2 regions of the Virgibacillus alimentarius genome follow, and region 2 is predicted to be linked to the other one. Evidence: a T-box and tRNA genes for the amino acid it is inferred to sense, from the RefSeq annotation. Region 2 holds a T-box; the other holds one or more tRNA genes.

Region 1 (7,207 bases), on a different contig from region 2:
ATCCGCGTACTCGCCTTGTAATTCTTCTCTTTTAGCAAATGCGACGGAATGAACGAGGCCATGAATGACATTAACTTTGTCTTCTATTTCTTTAAACGCTACCTTAATGCTTTCATCGCTTTCGACATCGCAAGATACAGTTAACTTTGGTGTAATATTATTTTTTTCAAGTAACCTTACTAATTTTTGGTAAGATCGCTCTTGTCTATAAGTAAAGATGAGATTCGCACCTGCATTATGTAATGATTTTGTTATTCCCCATGCAATGCTTCTCTCATTTGCAACACCCATGACAACAATATTTTTTCCTTCTAATAAACTTGACATGTGGCACCTCCAAAATATTTTATATTTCCTATTATAACTTAATTTATTTCCTTAAAGAAGCATATACAATCTTACTATATAGAAAAAACTGTGTATCATAAGCGTACTGTTTATCATGAAAAGTTACTGTTATTATAGCCTTTTTGCCCTGAAATCATGATAGAAAAAAATTTTTATAAAAAAATGCATTTTACTCTTTACAAAAATATTTAATCTGTATATAATAAGATTCGTTGGTTTACGACAAACATTTTAAAAAAGATATATGAGCTGTTTTTTGTTCTTATACTATTTAGTGCTAGGCCCGTTGGTCAAGCGGTTAAGACACCGCCCTTTCACGGCGGTAACACGGGTTCGAATCCCGTACGGGTCACCAATTGTTTATAAAAAAAGCTATTTCGAAGTGGATGGTTTTAAATTTATCTTACTGAAATAAGCATATTAGATTTTATGCTGTGGGAGGATTAGCTCAGCTGGGAGAGCACTTGCCTTACAAGCAAGGGGTCGCAGGTTCGAGCCCTGCATCCTCCACCATTTCAAATTATTGCATTTTGAGTGTTTTTCATTTATAGTATAAAAGGAAGTCTTCGGACACACATATTATCTCTGCCAAGTTAGAAAATGCAGGGATCGTTATGATTTAAAATCTTATCATTTAATAAATGTAAAAATGCCGGTCTAGCTCAATTGGCAGAGCAACTGACTTGTAATCAGTAGGTTGGGGGTTCAAGTCCTCTGGCCGGCACCATTTCAATTAAAATGTATCATTTATATGTATAATAAATGTACTAAAGGCAAGAATATGGAGGGGTAGCGAAGTGGCTAAACGCGGCGGACTGTAAATCCGCTCCCTCTGGGTTCGGCAGTTCGAATCTGCCCCCCTCCACCATATATTTATACGATTGTTGGGCTGTAGCCAAGCGGTAAGGCATCGGGTTTTGATCCCGTGTAGCCTAGGTTCGAATCCTAGCAGCCCAGCCATTTTTTTGTTTTTAGAGCAATTTTTGAATTGAAAATTAATATAATCTAGGTTATTCTACATAAAAAATGACTTTCGAAAAAAGTCAGCAGATGCAGGGTCACCAATGATAAACGCTCATACAAAATAAGAAAACTACAATACAGGAGCCATTAGCTCAGTCGGTAGAGCAACGAGCAAAGCTCCCACCGAATCAGCTGCGAGTAACCCCGAAGCACCTAACCTCCTTGAATAAGCTGGAAGATGCAGGGGTCGCCAATGATAAACGCTCATACAAAATAAGAAAACTACAATACAGGAGCCATTAGCTCAGTCGGTAGAGCATCTGACTTTTAATCAGAGGGTCGGAGGTTCGAATCCTCCATGGCTCACCACTTAAAATGATAAAAATGTTAAGGTTATACATCATACATAAAATAAAGTACATGAACAAACAAGGTCGCTATGATTGTAGTCAACCTTGTTTATTTGCATTTTGTACTCTTTTTTAACATAATAGATACAAAAATTATAAAACATGTTATAATTACTATTTGAGAAAAATAAAAGTGAAGGCTTTATATAGATATTTTAGATGTAAATAATTATGGACTTCAAAAGGATGAGGTAGCGTGAGAACTTCTAGAATTCCAGGTTTTTATAATATGACAGTTGAAGAGCGCAGAGCATTAGTGGCAAAAATGTATGGTCTTTCTGGGGAAGAAAAGAATGATTTATTTTCTGCGGAACCGCTGCCAGTCGGTACTGCGGATAAAATGATAGAAAATGTTGTGGGTTCCTTTCCCCTTCCACTCGGATTAGGGTTGAATTTTTTAATTAATGGGAAGGAATATGCGATCCCAATGGCTATTGAAGAACCTTCTGTTGTTGCCTCTGCAAGTTATATTGCAAAAATTGTTAGGGAAGCTGGGGGCTTTACGACAGAGGCTACAGATAGATTGATGATTGGCCAGATTCAAGTTGTAGGGTGTCCTGATATTTATGCTGCAAAGGACGCTATCTTGAAAGAAAAACAAGCTTTGATTGAAGATGCAAATGCTGCCTACCCAAGTATGGTTGCAAGAGGTGGCGGAGCAGAAGATTTAGAAGTTCGTATTCTAAATGAAGAATCCGGATCCGCCTTTAGCCAAATGCTTGTCTTACATTTATATGTGAATACATGCGACGCAATGGGTGCGAATATAATAAACACAATGGTAGAATCATTAGCTCCAATTGTAGAACAGCTAACAGATGGGAAAGTTTATTTACGTATTCTTTCCAATTATGCTGATCGTTGTTTAGCCCGTGCACGTTGTGTGATTCCTCCTGAATTATTAGCAGATGAAAACTATACTGGTGAAGAAGTTCGCGATGGAGTTGTACATGCATATGAGTTTGCTGCCTCTGATCCATATCGAGCAGTGACGCATAATAAAGGTATAATGAATGGAATAGATCCAGTTGTTATTGCTACAGGGAACGACTGGCGCGCAGTTGAAGCTGGCGCACATGCATATGCAGTCCGTCATGGTTCATACGGTTCCATGACAACATGGTATGTGGATCATGAGGGGAATTTGGTCGGCGAATTAGAATTGCCTATGTCCGTTGGTACTGTTGGCGGTTCGATAAACGTCCACCCAATTTCGAAATTAGCGCATAAAATTTTAGGCGTGGAATCGGCGCAAGAACTTGCTCAAATTATTGTATCGGTTGGATTGGCACAAAATCTTGGGGCATTAAAAGCATTAGTAACTGATGGGATCCAAAAAGGGCATATGGCACTACATTCTCGTTCTGTTGCAATTGCAGCAGGGGCTACTGGGGAGATGATCGATATTATTGCTGAGAAATTAGTCGATGTAAAAGAAATTCGTGTCGGAAAAGCAAAAGAATTGGTGGAAGAGTATATAAAATGAGTGCAGAAAAGGCAACAACCTCAGAACAAATAGCTATCGGCATAGCTCATAGTAAATTAATATTAATTGGCGAACATGCAGTTGTCCATGGGCAGCCTGCAATTGCAATTCCTTTTCCATTAGTTGGTGTGGAATCCGTTATTGAATATGTCCCTGGTTCTGTAAAAATTGACAGTTCGTTTTATCATGGTCCAATTGATTCAGCCCCAGAATCACTAGAAGGCATTGTCAATTGTATTAAAAGCACCTTAAAGTATCTTAATATGCCCTGTGAGGATTTATTAGTTCAAATACAATCATCGATACCCCCTGGTAAGGGCCTTGGTTCCAGTGCATCCGTTGCAGTCGCGGTGGTTAGATCCTTGTTTGCTTATGCTAACGTATCCTATACAGAAGAAGAGTTACTCTATTTCGCAAATATTTCTGAGACCTATGCACATGGAGCACCAAGTGGCATTGATTCATTAACTATCATGTCACAATCACCAGTGTGGTATGAGAAAGATCGCTCCATCGAATTTATCAATCTTAGCGACGATTTTCACTTTATTGTAGCTGACTCCGGAAGAGTAGGAGATACACGTTTAGCAGTTGAATCCGTAACAGAGCTGCTTAAAGCTGCTCCTAAAATCATTCAGTCCAAACTGGATCGCATCGGGGAATTAACACACCAGGCAAAGCATGCTTTGGAAAAGGCTGGTAAACAAATATTGGGCAAGATGTTAGACGAGGCACAAAAAGAATTAGAGGCGCTCGGTGTAAGTGATGCGGGATTAAACAAATTGATCTACTTTGCCCGTCAAGAAGGAGCTTTAGGTGCAAAACTTACTGGCGGAGGAAATGGTGGTTGTATTATTGCACTAGCAAAAAATGAAGTGCATTCAAGACAGCTTTCTGAAAAGTTAAGACGATTTGGTGCACATGCTGTGTGGCCATTTGTTTTACGGAAAAAGGATCAATCATAAATACCTTTGATTCAGGGAGAAGAAAAGGAGATATATCTATCATGAAGGCGACAGCTAAAGCACATACGAATATTGCCTTAATCAAATATTGGGGAAAACGGGATGAGTCATTCATATTGCCAACGAATAATAGCTTATCTCTAACATTGGATGGTTTTAGTACAACTACTTCTGTTGAATTTCGGGAAGATTTATCAGAGGATATATTTACTTTAGATGATAAGCGTATTACAGGGGTAGAGTACGATCGTGTTCGAAGCTTTCTGGATTTAATTAGGAATTTAAGTGATAAAACGCTATACGCTGATGTTCATTCGATTAATGATGTGCCAACGGCTGCAGGTTTTGCCTCCTCTGCTTCTGGTTTTGCTGCTCTTGCAGGAGCTGCAACCCGGGCAATGGGATTGCAACTAAGCGATTATGAACTTTCACGGATAACAAGACAAGGTTCTGGCTCAGCTTGCCGTTCGATTTATGGCGGATTTGCTGAGTGGCAGCAAGGCGTAAAAACAGATGGATCTGACTCATATGCTGTCCCAATAGCTCCCGTTGAACATTGGGATATTCGGGTTGCTGCGGTTGTTTTGTCGGCTGATATGAAGAAGGTTTCAAGCCGGGAAGGTATGAGAAGAACGGTAGATACCTCTGCATTTTTTCAGAGCTGGGTTGATAGTATTCCTAATGATTTAGAACAGATAAAGCAAGGGATTCAGGAACGTGATTTTGAAAAGGTAGGTCAGATAGCAGAAGCAAACTGTCTAAGAATGCATGCAACAACGCTTGGGGCAAATCCGCCATTTACGTATTGGGCCGATACAACAATGACTGTCATGCAGGCTGTGCAAAGCTTGCGAGAAGGTGGCATTTCGGCTTATTTTACGATTGATGCCGGACCAAATGTAAAAGTGCTTTATTTACCGGAAAATGAAGAAAAAATTAAAACAGCACTAATGCATGTACCTGGTGTAACAGATGTTATTCTAAGTCGTGCGGGTCAGGGAATATCCTATAAATAGGGGTTGAAACGCTTTGTCCAAGACATCATTGACCATAAAGGTTCCTGGTAAACTAATGATCGCTGGTGAGTTTGCTGTACTTGAGCCTCACCATAAGTTAGTCGTCATGGCGGTTAACCGCTTTGTATATGCCACAATTGAGGAAAGCCATGAAAACTTCTTAACCTTAGAGAATTTTAATCTTAATCATATTACTTGGGACTATGAAAATAGTAATATTAACGTTCATGCAAACGATGATCGTATCCGTTTTGCGAAAGATGCGATGACTATTGCTTTAAATTTTTTAGAAGAAAATAGTATTACTACGGGAGGTTTCTCGTTAAAAGTAAAAAGTGAACTTGATGACATATCTGGAGTGAAATATGGCTTAGGTTCAAGTGCTGCTGTAGTCACTTCGATCATTGCTGCGATATTGAAAAAATATTTACCAAACCCATCCGCATCTCTCATTTTCAAGCTTGCGGCTATTTCGCATGTAAAAACGCAAGGTAATGGATCTGGTGCTGATGTTGCGGCCTCATCCTATGGTGGAATGCTAAAGTACGCCTCCTTTCAAGCTGAGTGGTTAAAGGAGATGTATAGGAATGCTAACTCTTTAATGGAATTACTAGAAGAAAATTGGTCTTATCTATCCGTTCATCCAGTTAGTCTACCTGAAAATGTACATATTTGTATAGGGTGGACAGGTAATCCAGCCTCTACTGCTAAGCTAGTTGATAAAGTTTTAAAGCTTAAACAAAATAATACATCTCAATTTGGGCAGTTTCTTGATGATAGTGCGAAAGCTGTTACTCATTTTTATCAAGGGATGCAACAAAACGATATAGATCTTCTATTAAGTGGAGTAAAGAAAAACAGACAGGCTTTATCTACTGTAGGAAATAATACTAACGTCGATATAGAAACTCCATTATTAGGTAAACTATGTGATTTAGCTGAACAGTTCGGTGGTGCTGGTAAACCATCAGGAGCTGGTGGCGGTGATTGTGGTATTGCATTTATGCCGTCAAAGGAAAAAGCAAAAGATCTGTTCCGTGCATGGGAAGCGGCGGGGATTAAACCGCTGGATATTGAACTATACGGTACTGGAGCTTCGACAATTTCATCATCTTATCACTGATAATAAAGCAGGATGACTCATGGGGTGATCCTGCTTTTAAATCTAGAAGTTTGTATAATTATGCATTTTTGTGCTTGGTTGAGTCATTGATCTGTTTTTGGATAAAATGAAAAGCAGAGGGAGGGACTGTCATGAATGAAAATATTTCAATTATCGGTGTCCCAATGGATTTAGGCCAATGTCGGCGAGGTGTTGATATGGGACCAAGCGCAATTAGATATGCAGGTGTTATTGAAAGACTCGAGCAATTAAAATACGATATTGATGATTTAGGTGACATCTCGATTTCGCGCCCCGACAGGAAACAAAGGGAACAAAAAAATAAGCTGCGAAATTTACCACAGGTGGCAGAAGCAAATGAAGAACTGGGAAAAATGGTTGATGAAGAAATAAAGAAACAGCGCTTTCCTTTAATTTTAGGTGGCGATCATAGTATAGCGATCGGAAGTCTGGCTGGGATTTCTAAACACTATGAAAATTTAGGAGTTATTTGGTATGATGCACATGGTGATTTGAATTCTGATAAGACGTCACCATCGGGCAACATTCATGGAATGCCATTAGCTGCTAATCTAGGTGTTGGTATCGAAAGATTGACACATATTTTAGGGTACTCACCTAAGATTAAGCCAGAGAATGTCGTAATAATTGGTGCGCGCTGTCTGGACCCGGGTGAGAAGGATTATATTCGTGACCTGGGAATAAAAGTATATACGATGCATGAAATTGATTTAATGGGGCTGCCAAAAGTAATGGCTGAGACAATTGATTATTTGGAGGCGCGTACAGATGGATTGCATCTTAGCCTTGATTTAGATGGTTTGGATCCGTCAGAAGCCCCAGGTGTAGGAACGCCAGTTATTGGCGGACTTACCTATCGTGAAAGCCATTTAGCA
Region 2 (7,207 bases):
GTAAAACCCGAATTGCAATTAATGGATTTGGTCGGATTGGCCGAATGGTATTTCGTCAAGCTATTATAGATGATCAATTAGATGTAGTTGCTGTGAACGCCAGCTATCCTCCAGAAACACTTGCACACCTAATAAAATATGATAGTGTTCATGGTATTTTTGATGGAGAAGTGAAAGCGCTCGATCAAGCATTGGAAGTAAACGGAAAGACAATTACACTTGTGCAGGAAAGAGAACCTCAAAAGCTTCCGTGGAAAGAGCATAATATAGATGTTGTAGTTGAAGCAACTGGAAAATTTAATACAAAGAAAGATGCTGGCCTACATTTACAAGCAGGTGCAAAAAAGGTAGTCATTACAGCACCTGGAAAACAAGTTGACAAAACAATTGTAATGGGGGTTAACCAGGAAACTTATCAGCCTGAAGAAGATGATATTGTATCAAATGCATCTTGTACTACGAATTGTTTAGCCCCAGTGGTAAAGGTATTAGATGATAACTTTAATATTGTCAATGGTTTAATGACAACTGTTCATGCATTTACAAATGACCAAAAGAATTTAGACAATCCACATAAAGACTTACGTCGTGCAAGAGGATGTACACAATCAATTATTCCAACATCTACAGGGGCTGCAAAGGCACTAGGTGAAGTTTTACCTCATTTAAATGGGAAATTGCATGGGATGGCCTTACGTGTCCCAACGCCTAATGTTTCATTAGTGGATTTGGTTATTGATGTTGAAAAGGATGTAACAACGGATATGGTTAATGACGCATTGAAGCAAGCATCCAATAATGAATTACATGGAATTATCAAATATAGTGATGAACCGCTCGTATCCATTGATTACACAACTACGGATTATTCTGCAATCATAGATGGTTTATCTACACTTGTAATGGGAGATAATAAATTAAAAGTGTTAGCATGGTATGATAATGAGTGGGGTTATTCAAAGCGCGTAGTTGATTTAACGAAATATGTAGGAAGTTACCTACGTGAAAAAGTGAATATTTAAAAAGTATAAGTTTAGAAAATGATTGCTTTTCTTGGGTTTATTCAAGATTTGCAATCATTTTCTTATTAGTGGATTTAAATAAAACATGTTAAAATAAAAGGTATATCTTTAAATAAAATAGTCCTTGTTTGAAAAAATATATACATAGTAATTTTCCTTATAAAAGGGGGGATAGCAGGTATGAAGTGTACAAATTGCCAGTTTAAGAGTACTAGAGTATTGGATTCGAGACCAATCGAAGAGGGACAATCCATTCGGAGACGAAGGGAATGTGAGCGATGTGGTTTTCGATTTACAACATTTGAACGGATTGAAGAAATACCATTAATCGTAGTAAAAAAAGACGGAGCCCGTCAGGAATTCAGCAGAGAAAAATTAGTTCGTGGTTTAATAAAGGCTTGTGAAAAACGTCCAGTTCCTATGGAAAAAATTGAGGCAATTGCCCTTGACGTAGAAAAAGAAGTACGTAATACTGGTTGTTCGGAAATAGATAGTAAAGATATAGGCGAAATGGTCATGAATCGTCTGTCTGATGTTGATGAAGTGGCCTATGTTCGTTTTGCCTCCGTTTATCGTCAATTTAAAGATCTGAGTGTGTTTTTAGATGAGCTAAAAGATTTAATTAATACTACAGATAACGGTAATACCTAATACCAATTGTTTTTTGAACGGTTTTACTTTTTAGTAGAGCTTAAAGGAAGGATTAATATTAAATGAATTATATAGGGAAAATTTTACCTGTTGATGGGTATTATGTTTTATTAAAAGGGAATCTTGCAATCGATTATACCAAATCGCTAACCCATTTATATCAACCTTTAATTGGCATGCAGGCTGTTATATTATATCAAACGTTATTACATGAAATAGAGCTTCAATCTAATGAAGAACCACAAACACATCATACATTAATGAATTATTTAAACATTCCATTGGATGCAATTTACCAAGCAAGACTTAGGCTAGAAGGTATTGGTTTGCTAAAAACGTATCAAACGGATAAAAATAAATATACGTATATTTTACAAAGCCCTTTTTCCCCACAAGAATTTTTTAGTGATGGAATGCTATCCGAGCTCTTATACCATCATGTTGGAGAGATGAAGTTTAGCCATCTTAAAAGGCACTATGCTCGCTGTCACATGCATGATTATGGGAAAAACATCACCGTATCGTTTGAAGATGTATATCAAACATTTTATCCATCTTTCGAAAGTAAAAAGCCGATAGCAGATAATCAAATAGAACAGTCTCCTAGAATAAGTAATATTGATTTTACTTGGATTGAACAAATGTTAAAGCAACGTATGATTCCTGTGAAAAAAATATTAACTAAAAGTAATAGAAAATTGATTTCACAGATGAGGCTTCTGTATGATTTAGCAACACATGAAATAGAAAAAGCTATTTTATGGGCACTTACAGATGAAAATATATTGGATCCCGAAGAATTCAAAGCAGCATGTCAAGATTTGTTTAAAACACAGCAAAATAATACAAAGATTCAATTAACAGATAAAGTTAGTAACCCGAATCAGCCAACAAATTTAAAAGCTGCTACGAAAGAAGAACAACTTATTTATGAATTAGAAACAATATCTCCTAAACAATTGTTAGAGGATCTTTCAAGTGGGAACCATGCTTCTATACAAGATATGCGAGCTATACAGGAAGTAATGACTACGCAAGGATTACCTGCACCAGTCATGAACGTACTCATTCATTATGTCTTACTTCAATCCAATATGAAACTTTCTAAAGCTTATTTAGAAAAAATAGCAAGTCATTGGTCACGTGCAAACTTAAAAAGTGCTAAGGAAGCGATGGCCTTTGCGAAAAGAGAAACCGAGAGATATCAAAAGTATTCAAAAACGAATAAGTTCAGAAATACAAAGTCTAAATCAAATGAAGTTATACCGGATTGGTTTAAGGAAAGAAAAAAGAAAGAAAAAGAAACATCAAAACGTAATGAAAAAACAAATCAGCAAGCAGTTAATGAGGAGAAAGAGAAAGAAGAACTTATGGAACTTCTACGAAAGCACTCTAGTAATAAACAAAATAATCATTTGCAAGGATGATTGATATGGAACCGATACAAGCTTCATTAAAAAAGTGGATGAAGAAAAATAAATCCTTTCAAGAACATTATACTAATATCAAAAGGGAAGTTTTAAAGGATCCTGAGGTTACGGAATTTCTTACATTAAACAAGGTAAATCAAAAAGAAATCGAAAAAAATTTAATGAAATTATATGAATATAAATCCCAATCCAAGCAATGTAATCATTGTTCATCCTTAAAGGGATGTATCAATATCCTCCCGGGATACTCTCCCATTTTACATGTGGAGAATGGGGAGCTTCGGCTTATTTATGAAAAGTGTCATCAAAACGTTCTATTTGAAAAACAAAAGAAGCAGCAGAACCTGATACAAAGCTTGTATATGCCTAAGGAAATTCTGCAGGCAACATACGACAAAATTGATGTAACACTTGATAGAAGTCAAGCTATTCGGGAAACAAGCCAATTCCTCGAACTTGCAAAAACAGAATTACCAGCAAAAGGACTGTATTTGACAGGTCCATTTGGAGTAGGGAAAACTTATTTCCTTGGAGCGGTTGCTAATAAACTAAAGGAACTAAATATTTCATCTATGTTAATTTATATGCCTGAGTTTGTTAGAGAGATTAAAACATCAATTCAAGATAATTCAATAAACGAAAAAATAGACTATTTTAAAAATACGGATGTCCTTATGTTTGATGATATTGGTGCGGAAACCCAATCAGCTTGGATCCGTGATGAAATTCTTGGCTCTATTTTACAATATCGAATGATGGAGCAATTACCAGTTTTCTTTACTTCAAACTACAATTTAAAACAGTTGGAACAGCATTTGGCAAATACAAATCGGGGTGGCGTAGAAGAAGTGAAAGCTGGGAGAGTAATTGAAAGAATTAAACAAGTAAGTAAAGAAGTAAGTTTAGACGGGGAAAACAGACGTGATAAATAAGAATTTTTATAGCTGGTATAAGAGGGAATAATCCTTTTATATCAGCTTTTTTATGGCATCTAGTCAATACTTTCTTAGAAAGATGATTAATTTTCAGTCATTTTTTAAGAGCCTCGTCCATATAATGTAACAGTTTGGTTGTGGATGAGGGTGATGTTGATTTGTTGGAAGTATATTTTGAATCGAATAAAGAAATTATAACATTTTGTGAGCATTTATTTCGTTATAACAAGAATACCGAGCTGTACTGGACAGTACATAAAGATTGGGGGAATCGATTACAATTCAATGATAAAATAGTTAATAACCAATCTATTGTTGCAATTGCAAAATCAATGGTAGATGTGCTGATTACACATCGATTGTCTGACATGATGAGAAATATTATCATGGAAAAGTATTATTTTAAAAACACGGATGAGATAGAACGTATTTTAGATTTAAGCCATTGGATTTTTACAGGAGAAGATGATGATTGCTTAAGGGTCAAAAATAATCAGGATCCTAGTCAAACACTTCATGCAGTATTTATGGAGAATATCAAAAACACGGAAACGGTTCATTATGATTCTATCGTTAATTTTCGTTTGAAATTTTTTAAAAAAGAATTAATCCATTATGTTGGCTTGGCCATTGAGGAATTTAAAAGGGAGGAGGACCATCAAGCATTTATCAATATGTTACGTGAATATATAGTAAAAAAAGAACCAGGGTATAGGGAGATTTATATTCTCCAAGGCAGTTCATTTTCTTTTTTTAAATCTAATGGCAAAAAATTTTCGACGCTGGAACTACGGGAAATTACCAGAAAAGAACCACTATATATTGTCGGTTTAGATATAGACGAATTAAATTTATCTCCATTAATAGCTATGGCTCCAGCAAAAATAAAAATTTATGGTGATTATCCTTCTGAACCAAAAACATCGACCGTTATGAATGTTTTTCAAGAAAAAGTGGAATTTGAACCAATTCGCAATTTTCCTTTTCCGCACCATGTAAAAAATTATTAGAGGTGCTTGCATTTAAAATCAGCTAAGGCTATAATATAAATTATAATTTCATGATAGTCATAAGTATTGATAAGGATAAGATTATTTGTTTTTAAGTATATATAAGAGAGGGGAGCTACCTGCTGAAAACTTCCTATATACATACAAATAATTACCACCTTTGAACTCTGTTATCGAAATTTGCAGTAGATAGCAGCGAATATTCTGCGTTAAAGATAATGAAGCCATTTCTTAGTTAGATAAGAACATGGAAAATAGGGTGGAACCACGTGATCAACGCTCGTCCCTTTGCATTTAATGCAGAGGGACGAGCTTTTTTAAATTATAGAAAGATTGCAAAAAGGAGTGTAAAGGTAAAAATGTCAAACATAACAATCACTTTCCCAGATGGAGCAAATAAAGAGTTTCCAATGGGAACAACCGGTGAAGAAATTGCAGAATCGATTTCTTCAGGCTTAAAAAAACAAGCTTTGGCAATAAAGTTAGATGGAGAACTTATTGATTTAAAAACACAACTATCACAGGATGGAAAAATAGAAATCATTACATATAAGAATGATGAAGGTATCGAAATTATGCGTCATTCTGCTGCCCACTTGATGGCCCAGGCAATTAAGCGCATATACAAAGATGTTAAATTTGGGGTAGGTCCGGTAATCGAAGAAGGGTTCTATTATGACATGGAAATGGATTATTCTTTAACACCTGAAGATTTGCCTAAAATTGAAAAAGAAATGCAGCGCATTATTGACGAAAATTTAGCAATTGAAAGAATCGAAGTATCCCGTCAGGAAGCAAGAGAAATGTTTAAAGAAATTGATGACAATTTAAAACTGGAATTAATTGATGCAATTCCTGAAAATGAACAAGTGTCCATTTATAAACAAGGTGAATTTTTTGATTTATGCCGAGGCGTTCATGTTCCTTCGACAAGTAAAATTAAAGCCTTTAAATTATTAAGTATCTCTGGGGCTTACTGGCGAGGAGATAGTAACAACCAGCAATTACAACGTATATATGGAACAGCTTTCGAAAAGAAAAGCCAAGTGAATGACTATTTAAAACTTTTAGAAGAACGAAAAGAACGTGACCACCGAAAACTCGGAAAAGAATTGGGGATTTTTACTATATCCCAAAAGGTTGGACAAGGCTTGCCGATGTGGCTGCCAAAAGGAGCTACTATACGGCGAATTATTGAACGATATATTGTGGATATAGAAGAAAAATTAGGTTATGACCATGTTTATACACCTGTACTGGGAAGTGTTGATTTATATAAAACGAGTGGACATTTAGATCATTATCATGATGATATGTTTCCTATCATGGAAATGGATAATGAAGAATTGATATTGCGTCCCATGAACTGCCCGCATCATATGATGGTTTATAAAAATCAATTATATAGTTATCGTAGTTTGCCAGTTCGAATAGCAGAACTTGGTACAATGCACCGTTATGAAATGTCAGGAGCCTTAGCGGGATTACAGCGAGTGCGCGGGATGACATTAAATGATGCACATATTTTTGCGCGTCCGGATCAATTAAAAGACGAATTTATCCGTGTTGTAAAACTAATACAGAGGGTATATCAAGACTTTGGTATCAACGATTATTATTTCCGCTTATCGTATCGTGATCCAGAAGATAAGGAAAAATATATTGATAATGATGAAATGTGGGATAAAGCGCAAGCCATGTTGAAGGAAACAATGGAAGATATGCAGGTCGACTATGTTGAAGCATTTGGCGAAGCAGCTTTTTATGGTCCAAAATTAGATGTACAAGTAAAGACAGCTTTAGGCAAAGATGAAACATTATCAACCGTTCAACTAGATTATCAAGCAGCAGAAAAATTTGATCTCACTTATATAGGTGAAGATGGAAAAGAACATCGCCCTATTGTTATTCACCGCGGGGTTGTTTCAACGATGGAACGATTTGTAGCCTTTTTACTAGAAGAATATAAAGGAGCTTTTCCTACATGGCTGGCACCGGTACAAGCTAAAATTATCCCGGTTTCATCAGAAGCCCATTTAGATTATGCAAAGGGTGTTGCGGATACACTCCGATTACAAGGTGTAAGGGTTGCGGTTGATGAGCGGGATGAAAAAATTGGCTATAAAATTAGAGAAGCTCAAACACAAAAGATCCCATTC

What was found. A T-box is a leader RNA that pairs with one kind of tRNA and senses whether it is charged. The one in region 2 lies ahead of thrS (threonine--tRNA ligase), so its partner is inferred to be a tRNA-Thr.
Region 1: it has a tRNA-Thr gene. The T-box ahead of thrS (threonine--tRNA ligase) is inferred to sense a tRNA for this amino acid. The anticodon was not compared.

Annotation. Positions count from the first base shown of each region.
Region 1 covers NZ_JAGIKX010000010.1:56,469-63,675, reverse strand. The annotation lists gene fabI (enoyl-ACP reductase FabI) at 1-327, opposite strand, end outside; tRNA gene J2Z81_RS07620 (tRNA-Glu) at 629-703, shown strand; tRNA gene J2Z81_RS07615 (tRNA-Val) at 786-861, shown strand; tRNA gene J2Z81_RS07610 (tRNA-Thr) at 1,000-1,075, shown strand; tRNA gene J2Z81_RS07605 (tRNA-Tyr) at 1,132-1,216, shown strand; tRNA gene J2Z81_RS07600 (tRNA-Gln) at 1,234-1,308, shown strand; tRNA gene J2Z81_RS07595 (tRNA-Lys) at 1,605-1,680, shown strand; gene J2Z81_RS07590 (hydroxymethylglutaryl-CoA reductase, degradative) at 1,918-3,207, shown strand; gene mvk (mevalonate kinase) at 3,204-4,172, shown strand; gene mvaD (diphosphomevalonate decarboxylase) at 4,214-5,188, shown strand; gene J2Z81_RS07575 (phosphomevalonate kinase) at 5,202-6,311, shown strand; gene rocF (arginase) at 6,443-7,207, shown strand, end outside.
Region 2 covers NZ_JAGIKX010000029.1:27,749-34,955, forward strand. The annotation lists gene J2Z81_RS12625 (glyceraldehyde-3-phosphate dehydrogenase) at 1-1,022, shown strand, start outside; gene nrdR (transcriptional regulator NrdR) at 1,203-1,673, shown strand; gene J2Z81_RS12635 (replication initiation and membrane attachment family protein) at 1,736-3,100, shown strand; gene dnaI (primosomal protein DnaI) at 3,106-4,035, shown strand; gene ytxC (putative sporulation protein YtxC) at 4,197-5,048, shown strand; T-box leader at 5,106-5,339, shown strand; gene thrS (threonine--tRNA ligase) at 5,408-7,207, shown strand, end outside.